Regions from separate parts of the Kitasatospora sp. NPDC101176 genome, predicted to be linked through region 2. Evidence: riboswitches for the same ligand, from Rfam matches in the RefSeq annotation. Region 2 holds a riboswitch; each other region holds the start of a gene.
The links. A riboswitch is a leader RNA that binds a small molecule or an ion and turns the genes downstream of it on or off. The one in region 2 is predicted to bind thiamine pyrophosphate.
Positions count from the first base shown of each region.

Region 1: it holds a riboswitch for thiamine pyrophosphate, as region 2 does, so the genes downstream of both, thiO (glycine oxidase ThiO) here and ACIRS1_RS08755 (purine-cytosine permease family protein) in region 2, are expected to answer to the same signal.
Region 3: it holds a riboswitch for thiamine pyrophosphate, as region 2 does, so the genes downstream of both, thiC (phosphomethylpyrimidine synthase ThiC) here and ACIRS1_RS08755 (purine-cytosine permease family protein) in region 2, are expected to answer to the same signal.

Region 1 is NZ_JBIWPA010000002.1:446,217-449,481, forward strand. Features, by position in the region: gene ACIRS1_RS04765 (thiazole synthase) at 1-518, opposite strand, end outside; gene thiS (sulfur carrier protein ThiS) at 521-730, opposite strand; gene thiO (glycine oxidase ThiO) at 727-1,908, opposite strand; TPP riboswitch at 1,903-2,015, opposite strand; gene ACIRS1_RS04780 (NAD(P)/FAD-dependent oxidoreductase) at 2,163-3,265, shown strand, end outside.
Region 2 is NZ_JBIWPA010000004.1:227,333-230,597, reverse strand. Features, by position in the region: gene ACIRS1_RS08760 (S1C family serine protease) at 1-860, opposite strand, end outside; TPP riboswitch at 1,081-1,229, shown strand; gene ACIRS1_RS08755 (purine-cytosine permease family protein) at 1,315-2,700, shown strand; gene ACIRS1_RS08750 (glycerophosphodiester phosphodiesterase) at 2,874-3,265, shown strand, end outside.
Region 3 is NZ_JBIWPA010000045.1:49,072-52,336, reverse strand. Features, by position in the region: gene thiC (phosphomethylpyrimidine synthase ThiC) at 1-1,514, opposite strand, end outside; TPP riboswitch at 1,510-1,645, opposite strand; gene ACIRS1_RS36465 (DUF5326 family protein) at 1,820-2,020, opposite strand; gene tenA (thiaminase II) at 2,270-2,938, opposite strand; gene ACIRS1_RS36455 (cupin domain-containing protein) at 3,043-3,265, opposite strand, start outside.

The sequences.
Region 1 (3,265 bases), on a different contig from region 2:
ATCAGCTGGAAGTTGTGCGGGTTGCGGATGCCCAGGCCGGAGCCGATCGGCGAGCCGAGCGGCATGATCGCCGCGCAGCCGACGTCTTCCAGCTTGCGGGCCAGCACCGGGTCGTCGTTGGTGTACGGGAGCACCGTGAAGCCGTCGTCGACGAGGGTCTCGGCGGCGTCCAGCAGCTCGATCGGGTCCGGCAGGAGGGTCCGCTCGTCGGCGATCACCTCCAGCTTCACCCAGTCGGTGCCGAGCGCCTCGCGGGCCAGCCGGGCGGTCAGCACAGCCTCCCCGGCGGTGTAGCAGCCGGCCGTGTTGGGCAGCACGCGGATGCCGTTGCGGGTCAGCACGTCCAGGACGGAGCCCTGGGTGGAGGCGTCCACCCGGCGCATCGCCACGGTGGTGAGCTCGGTGCCGGAGGTCAGCAGCGCGCGCTCCAGGACCTCCAGGCTCGGGGCGCCGCCGGTGCCCATGATCAGCCGGGAGCCGAAGGTCGCCCCGGCGATGGTCAGCAGGTCGTCGGCCATGGTCAGCCTCCCTGGACGGCGGTGAGGATCTCGATCCGGTCGCCCGCGGACAGCGCCGTGTCCGACCACGAACCCCGGGGCACCACGGCCTCGTTGAGCGCGGCGGCGACGCCGGAGTGGGCCGTGCTGAGGGTGGCCACCACCTCGGCGAGGGTGGTCGTGGCGGGCACCCGGCGGGGCTCGCCGTTGACGGTCAGTGCGATCTCGGTCATGCGGAGGCCTTCGTGGTGGAGCGGTCGGGGGAGAACCGGGTGGGGGTGAACGGCTGCGCCAGCTCGGGGAGTTCGCCGGTCGCCAGGTACTCGGCGAGCAGGTCGGCGGTCACCGGGGCGAGCAGCACCCCGTTGCGGTAGTGGCCGGTGGCGGCGACCAGTCCGGGCAGGGCGGTCGGGCCCAGCAGCGGCGCGTTGTCCGGCGAGCCGGGGCGCAGCCCGGCGGAGGTCTCCAGTAGCGGGAGTTCGGTGATGCCGGGGACCAACTCGTGTGCGTCGCGGAGCAGTTCGTAGACCCCGCCGGCGGTCACCGTGGTGTCGTAGCCCTGTTCCTCGGTGGTCGCGCCGATCACCAGCTCGCCGTCCTCCCGGGGCACCAGGTACAGGTGCTGCCCGCGCACCACGGCACGGACGTTGCGGGACAGGAACGGCCGGTACGCCCCGGGCACCTGCAGCCGCAGGATCTGCCCCTTCACCGGGCGGACGGGCGGCAGCACCCCGTCCGGCAGGCCGGGCAGCCGGTGGCTGTGCGGGCCGGCCGCGAGCACCACCCGGTCGGCGGTCACCGCCCCGCCGTCGCCGAGCCGCACCCCCACCGCCCGGTCGCCCTCGACCAGCAGCTCGACCGCCGGGGTGCGCCGCACGACCACGCCCGCGGCCTCGCCGGCCAGCAGCAGCGCGGCGAGCAGCCGGCGGCCGTCCACCTGGTGGTCGTCGGCGACGTGCAGGCCGCCGCGCACGCCGGGGGCGAGCATCGGCTCCATGCGGCGGGCCTCCCGGCCGGTCAGCCAGGTCGAGTCCAGGCCGAGCCGCTGGTGGAAGGCGTGCAGTTCGCGCAGTTCCGCGCGGTCGTCGGAGTCCAGCGCGACGGCGAGCGTGCCGCACCGCCGGTAGCCGGTGTCCGCGCCGCCGCTCGCCTCGGTCAGTTCGGCGGCGAAGGCGGCGTATCGCTCGTTCGAGGCCATGCCGAGGCGCAGCAACGGCTCCTCGCCGTACTGCAGCTCGGTGACCGGCGCGAGCATCCCGGCCGCGACCCGGGCCGCCCCGCCGCCGGGGGAGGGGTCGACCACGACCGTCGCCAGTCCGCGCTGCGCCGCCCGCCAGGCGACGGCGAGACCGATCAGGCCCCCGCCGACCACCAGCACGTCGGCGCGGGCGCCCGGTGCCAAGCGTGTCAAAGCTGCTCTTCTCCCTTCGCCGGTATGACCCGGATCAGGTTCGGACGGTCGCAGGCCGTGCCAGCCCGCCTCTCAGCCCGGTCCGCCGGGCTCCCGTGATGGTGCCCCCACCATAACGCCGGTGGTCGGCCCGGCCGAAGGCGTGTACGAGGGGTGGACGGAGGGTGCGCAGGTGGGGGTGCCCGCGGTCGGCCGGGCGGGCGTGCGGTCCCCCTGGTGGACGCCTCGACCGGGCGTCGAGGGCGCTGAGTACAGTGACGGGCGTGGCAGAGCTGAGCGGAACGGATCAGGTGGTCGTCGTCGGAGCCGGGCTGGCCGGGGCGCAGTGCGCCCTCAAGCTGCGGCAGGGCGGCTGGCGGGGGCGGATCGTGCTGGTCGGCGAGGAGCGGCACGCGCCGTACGACCGGCCGCCGCTGTCCAAGGAGGTGCTGCTCGGCAAGACCGACGCCACCCCCCTCGACATCGACTACCCGCACCTCGGCATCGAGCTGCTCACCGGCCGCCGCGCCACCGGCCTCACCCCCGGCGTGCTGCACACCGACGGCGGTGAACTCCCCTACGGTGCACTGGTGATCGCCACCGGTGCCACCCCGCGGCGGCTGCCCGGCGCCGAGCGCGCGCACCTGCTGCACACCCTGGACGACGCGCTCGCGCTGCGGGCCCTGCTGCGGCCCGGGCTGCGCCTGGTGCTGGTCGGCGCGGGCTGGATCGGCGCCGAGGTGGCCACCGCGGCCCGCGAGGCCGGCTGCACGGTGACGGTGGTGGAGGCGGGCCCGGCCCCGCTGCCCGGTGCGCTGCCGACCGAGGTCGGTTCGGCGATGGCCGCCTGGTACGCCGAGGCGGGTGTCGAGCTGCGCTGCGGGGTCGGCGTCGCCGCCGTGGAGTCCGGCTCGGTGCGGCTGGCGGACGGCTCGCACCTGGCCGCCGACGAGGTGGTGGTCGGGGTCGGGGCCCGGCCCGCGACCGACTGGCTGGCCGGCTCCGGCGTCGAGCTGGACGGCACCGGCGCGGTGCTGGTCGACGAGCGCCTGCGCACGGGCGTGCCGGGCGTCTTCGCGGCCGGCGACTGCGTCAGCTACCCCTCCGCACGGGTCGGCGCCCGGCTGGCCGTCCAGCACTGGGACCACGCGCTGCAGTCCGGCGAGGCGGCGGCGGCCGCGGTGCTCGGCGCGGAGGTGTCGCCGTACGACCCGGTGCCGTACTTCTGGTCGGAGCAGTTCGGGCGGATGGTCCAGTACGCCGGGCGGCACGCCGCGGGCGACCGGATGCTGTGGCGCGGCGGCCCCGGGGACGCCTCCTGGGCGGTGCTCTGGCTGCGCGACGGGGTGCCGAGCGCGCTGCTGACCGTCGACCGGCC
Region 2 (3,265 bases):
ACCGCCACGCCCAGCGCACCGCCGGCCACGCCGGCGACCAGTGCGACGGCGGCGATCAGGGCGACCAGTCCGCCGCGCTTCCTGCGCGGGCGGTGCGGGCCGCCGGGGCCGCCGGGGTAGTCGGCCGGGTAGCCGAGCGGACCGCCCGGGCCGCCCGGGTAGCCGGCACCGCCGGTGGCGTCGTGGGAGGCGCCCCAGCCGCCGAGCGGCTGGCCGGCGCCGAACGGGTGGTGGCCGGGCGCGGGGTGCGCGGCGGGCACGCCGGGGGCGGGCGGCGGGCCGTACGGGTCGTGCGCGCCGGCGGCCGGGACGCCGTGGGTCGGCGTGGCGTACGGGTTGCCCAGCGGCGGGGCCTGGCCCTCGGCCACCGGCGCGAGCGGCGCCGCGGGGGCTGCCGGGGCCTGCGGCGCGGGCGGCAGCACCGGCGGCGGGGCGTCGAGGTAGCCGGTGGCGGGGTCGACACCGGCGGACGGCGCCTCGACGGGGGCCGCGGGGGCGGCCGGGGCCGCCTCCGGCGCGGGGACCTTGGTGAAGGCGACGGTGGGACGGTGCCCGCCCTCGGCCGGGACGCCCTCCGCGGTCGCGGCGGCGTCGGCCGCGGCCGGCTCGGGGGCGGGCTCGGGGACCCGGCCGAACGCCATGGTCGCCCGGTGCCCGCCCTCGGCCGGGGCGGCCGGGGAGTCGGCCGGGGCCGGCTCGGAGGCGGGGGCGGCGTCGGGCTCGGGAACCCGGCTGAACGCCATGGTCGGCTTGTGCCCGCCCGAGGCGGCGGGGTCGGAAGCGGGACCGCCCGCCCCCTGGGCGCCCGAGGGCTGCTCCCCCTGCGGCCCGGTGGGCCCAACCTCTCGCTCGGTGCTCACGGACGACCTCCATAGCTGACAGAACCAAGGACCATAGTTTTTCGCACAGTCGATTCGATTGCCGTAAGGACCCCTCTGAAGAACTCATAAGAATCCTTAGCCGGCGCAGACGGCCGACCCGGCGACGGAGGCTCCCCCACCTCCGCCGGGCGTCCCGCGATGCGGACGGCAGGGCCCCTGGCCTTGGCGTCCACCCCGGTGCCGGTTAGCCTGTCGCTCCAAACTGACACGCGGGAGCTTGGACCTTCCAGGCTGAGAGTGCGCTGGTCGACCGTACCGCCACGGCATCGTGGACGGACCGTCGAGGGGGCGCAGACCGCCGGAACCTGTCCGGGTAATGCCGGCGTAGGGAGTATCGGCCATGCCGCCTGCTTCGCCATCCTCTTCTTCGGGCGCGCCCGAGTCCAAGGGTTTCCCCGGGGCGACCGGGGACCTCCCCGGATCGTCCACGACCGTGCAGGGCGACGCCGCCGGCGGCCCGGCCGGTTCCGGCACGGCGACCGCCGTCCTGGACCGCCCGGAGCGCGTCGAGGCGCCGCTGGTGCTGGACACCGAGCCGCCGCGCACGCTGCGCTTCCGCGACCACTTCGCGCTCTGGATGAACCTGGGCGTCAGCCTGATCGGCTTCTCCACCGCCGCCACCGTGCTCGGCGCCAAGGGCGGTGAGCTCTCGCTGGCCGCGGCGGTGACGGCGATCGTGGCCGGCACCGTGGTCGGCACCGCGATGCTCGGCGTGGCCGCCCTGATCGGGGCCCGGACCGGCGCCCCGGCGATGGCGAACCTGCGCGGGCTGTTCGGCACCCGGCTGTCGTACGTCCCGACGGTGCTGAACATCGTCCAGTGCGTCGGCTGGGGCGTCTTCGAGCTGCTGACGATCGCGGCGGGCGCCCAGACCGTCGCCCACACCGACGGCTACCGCTGGCTGTTCGTGCTGCTGGCCGGCGCGCTGACCACCGCGCTGACCATCTGGCCGCTCGGCTCGATCGCGGTGCTGCGCCGCTTCGTCGCGGGTGCCGTCGCCGTCGCGATGGTGTACTTCACCGTCCAGCTGGGCCGTCAGGGGGTGCCCGACCCGGGCGCCGGCAACTGGCACGGCTTCCTGGGCGCCACCGACATGATGATCGCGGTGTCGATCTCCTTCGTGCCGCTGGCCGCCGACTACACCCGGCACTCGCGCACCCCGCGCTCGGCCTTCTGGGGCAGCTTCTCCGGCTACACCGTCGCCCAGGTCTGGTGCTACGTGCTCGGCCTGATGGCGCTGCTGCAGTCCGACGGCGACCCGAACCGGATCTTCGACTCCTTCCTCGGCGTCTGGGCCGGCTGGCTGTTCCTGCTGGTGCTGGTGCTGCGCGAGACGGACCAGTCCTTCGCCAACGTGTACTCGACGGCGATGTCCGTGCAGAACCTGCTGCCGAAGGTGGACCGCCGGGTGCTGACCGGCGGGATCGGCCTGCTGATCACCGTGCTGGCGCTGCAGATCGACCGGTTCACCGACACCTACACCAACTTCCTCGGCCTGATCGGCTCGGTCTTCGTGCCGCTGCTGGCGGTGCTCGCGGTGGACTACTTCCTCGGCGCCGGCCGGCACGGCTGGAACCTCTCCGCCGACGCCCCCTCCCGCTGGCTGATGCTGCTGCCGTGGGTGCTGGGCTTCGCGGTCTACCAGTTCATCGCGCCGACCCCGGTGGCCGGCTGGTGGACGGACTTCTGGACCTCCGCCCAGGAGTCGCTGCACTTCACCCCGCAGGAGTGGACCTCCGCCTCGCTGTTCGCCTTCCTGGTGCCCGCCCTGCTCACCTGGGCGCTCACCCCGCTGACCCGCCGGAACACGGCGGGCTGAGCCTGAGCGCGGCGGGCCGGGCAGGCCGCGCTGCCGGGGGCGTCCGGAGCCTGACGGGCCGGGCCGCCGGGGCCCGGAACCGCCCCCGCCGACGGCCCCGCCCACCGAAGACGGCCCCACGGGTTGGGGCCGTCTTCGTCTCCGCGTCACTTCGGCCGCCTATCGTTGGCCCTGTGACCAGCCCAGACCTGTCCTCGACGGCGGCGCGCACCGCGCCGCCCGTCCAGGTGATCGCCCACCGCGGTTCCTCCCACGCCCTGCCCGAGCACACCCTCGCGGCGTACCGGCGCGCGCTCGACGAGGGCGCCGACGCCCTCGAGTGCGACGTCCGGCTGACCGCCGACGGCGAGCTGGTCTGCGTGCACGACCGCCGGATCGGCCGGGTCTCCGACGGCCGGGGCACCGTCTCGGCGATGACCCTGGCCGAGCTGGAGGCGTACGACTTCGGCGCCTGGAAGACCGGCCGCCCCAGCACCGACCCCGAACTGCGCGGCGTGCTGCGGCTGGAGCGGCTGCTGGAGCTGGCGGTGGACTGCGGCCGCCCGGTGGACCTGGCGATCGAGAC
Region 3 (3,265 bases), on a different contig from region 2:
GCCTGGGCACCGGGGTGGCCCTTGGCGAGGTCGGCGGCGTGGGCGGCGATCTTGTAGGTGATCACGCCGGTCTTGACGTCGTCGCGGTTGGGCAGGCCCAGGTGCTCCTTGGGCGTGACGTAGCAGAGCATCGCGGTGCCCCACCAGGCGATCATCGCGGCGCCGATGCCCGAGGTGATGTGGTCGTAGCCGGGGGCGACGTCGGTGGTGAGCGGGCCGAGCGTGTAGAACGGCGCCTCGTCGCAGATCTCCTTCTGGAGATCCATGTTCTCCCGGATCTTGTTCATCGGGACGTGGCCGGGGCCCTCGATCATCACCTGGACGTCGCGCTCGCGGGCGATCCGGCCGAGCTCGCCGAGGGTCTGCAGCTCGGCGAACTGCGCCTCGTCGTTGGCGTCGGCGATGGAGCCCGGGCGCAGGCCGTCGCCCAGCGAGAAGGTGACGTCGTAGGCCGCGAGGATGTCGCAGAGCTCCTCGAAGTTCGCGTAGAGGAAGTTCTCCTGGTGGTGCGCCAGGCACCAGGCGGCCATGATCGAGCCGCCGCGCGAGACGATGCCGGTCTTGCGGCGGGCGGTCAGCGGGACGTACCGCAGCAGCACGCCGGCGTGGACGGTCATGTAGTCGACGCCCTGCTCGCACTGCTCGATGACGGTGTCCCGGTACACCTCCCAGCTGAGCTCCTCGGCCCTGCCGTCGACCTTCTCCAGGGCCTGGTAGAGCGGCACCGTGCCGATCGGCACGGGGGAGTTGCGCAGGATCCACTCGCGGGTGGTGTGGATGTTGCGGCCGGTGGAGAGGTCCATGACGGTGTCGGCGCCCCAGCGGGTGGCCCAGGTCATCTTCTCCACCTCCTCCTCGATCGAGGAGGTGACGGCGGAGTTGCCGATGTTGGCGTTGATCTTCACCAGGAAGTTGGTGCCGATGATCGCCGGCTCCACCTCGGGGTGGTTCACGTTCACCGGGATGACGGCCCGGCCGCGGGCCACCTCGTCGCGCACGTACTCGGGCTCCAGACCCTCGCGCAGTGCCACGAACTCCATCTCCGGGGTGGTCACCCCCCGCTTGGCGTAAGCGAGTTGGGTGACGGCGGCACCTCCGCGGCCGCGCAGCGGACGGCGCGGGCGGCCGGGGAAGACGGCGTCGAGGTTGCGCAGGTTCCCGCCGCGCGGCGAGGTGTGCTTGATGCCGTCGTCCTCGGGGCGCGCCTCCCGGCCGTCGTACTCCTCGACGTCGCCGCGCTGGCGGATCCAGGAGTCGCGCAGGGCCGGCAGGCCGCGCCGCACGTCGGGCTCGTAGGCCGCGTCGGTGTACGGGCCGGAGGTGTCGTACAGCGGGACGGTCCGGCCGTTGGTGAGCTGCACCTCGCGGTACGGGACCCGCAGATCGGGTCGGGACCCCTCGCGGTAGGCCTTGCGCCAGGCCGGGGTGGGGTAGCCGGTGCCCGCGCTGGTGACGGCGGAGCCGTCGGCGTCGGTGCTGCGGGCAGACTTCGGCTGTGCGTCGAACGTGGTCATCTGACCTCATACTCCCTACGCCGGCATTACCCGGTCCAGGTTCCTGCGGTCGACGCAGCCGTCGGTCCGTCCGTCGACGGTCCGGTCAGCGTCCTCTCAGCCCGGTGCTCCGAGCTCCCGCGTCCACAGGCGGTGTTGCCTGCACATGACGCCCAACACCGTAGCGAGCCGATCGCCGCAGGTCCAGAGGGGGTCCACGGACGGCGGGGCGGGAGCGGCGGACCGGGCCGGCCGGGCGCGCGGCGGCCGGGAACGCCCGAGGCCCGGTACCCCGCGCGGGGTACCGGGCCTCGGGGGTGCCGGTCTCAGCCCTTGGCGGCCTTCTTGACCAGGACCACCACGGCGGCGGCGATGCCGACCACCACCAGCACCTTGATCACGATCGCCAGCAGGGCGCCCACGACGCCGAAGACGAATCCCACGACGTTCCAGAGCAGCACCAGGACCAGCACCGGGATGACGATGTTGCGCACCCAGGAGGGCAGCGACTTCCAGAGCTCAGCCATGTCCGTTCCTTCTCTCCCCGTGGGGTCGGCTGCCTGACCGGTGCCGTCTCCCGCTTGCTTTCGGTACGTCGATCGTACGGGGGCCGGGGTGCCGGAACGAGGGCCCGCAGCCCGGAGAGAACCCGGAGATCACCCCGACCCGGAGACCGGGGAAACCCTGGTCAGAGCCCGGGGAGGACTCCCGGAGAAGCCCCCGGAGGAGCCCCCGGGAGCGGCCCCGGAAGGCCCGGGCCGCGGTCCGGCCGGCCGTCAGACCGGCCAGCGCTCCCCGCGCCAGGCCGCGTCCCAGAACATCCACTCGTACCGCGAGGTGGTGACGAAGTGCTCGACCACGCGGCGCCGTTCGGCCGGGGACACCTCCTCGCCGAGCCGGTCGGTGAGCGCCAGCACCCGGCGCACCACGGACTGGAAGGCCTCGTCGCCGTACGTGGCGATCCACTTGGCGTACAGCGGATCGGGCGAGCCCTGGGCGAGCAGCGCCTCCCCGACCCGGGCGTAGATCCAGTAGCAGGGCAGCACCGCGCCGACCGCCTCGGCGAAGGAACCGCCGTAGACGGTGGCCAGCAGGTAGCTGGTGTAGGCCCGGGTGGTGGGCAGCACCGGCTCGGCGGCGGCCTGTTCGGCGCTGTCGCCGAAGGCCGTCATGAACTCGGCGTGCATGCCCTGCTCCGCGGCCAGCGCGCCGACCGCGTCGTCGGCGAAGGCCCGCACGTCCGCCTCGCCGGGTGCCTTGGCGGCGCAGACCGCGAGCGCCCGGGCGTAGTCGCGCAGGTAGTGCGAGTCCTGGACGACGAAGTGGCGGAAGGCGGCGCGCGGCAGGGTGCCGTCGGTGAGGCCGCCGATGAAGGGGTGGGCGAGGATCTCGGCGTACACCGGCTCGATGGCCGCCCAGAGTTCTTCCGTCAGGCTCATGCTCATGCCCCGACCCTAAGGCGTGCCCCGTGGATCACCGCCGGGGCCGGTCGCCGGGGCCGGTCGCCGGGGCGGGCCCGGAGCGGCGGCCGGAGCGGCGGCCGGCCGGCTCAGGCCTCCGGCGGCGAGAACACCACCAGCACCCGGAGTTCCTCGGTGACGTGGTGGAAGCGGTGCGGGGTGCCGGCCGGGACGTAGACGACGGTGCCGCGCGCGACGGTGGCGGTCTCGGCGCCGACGGTCAGTTCGGCGCGGCCGCTGATCACCTGGTAGATCTCGTCCTGGTCGTGCGCGGTCTGCGGGTCGGTCGCTCCGGGGGCGAGCGCGTAGAGC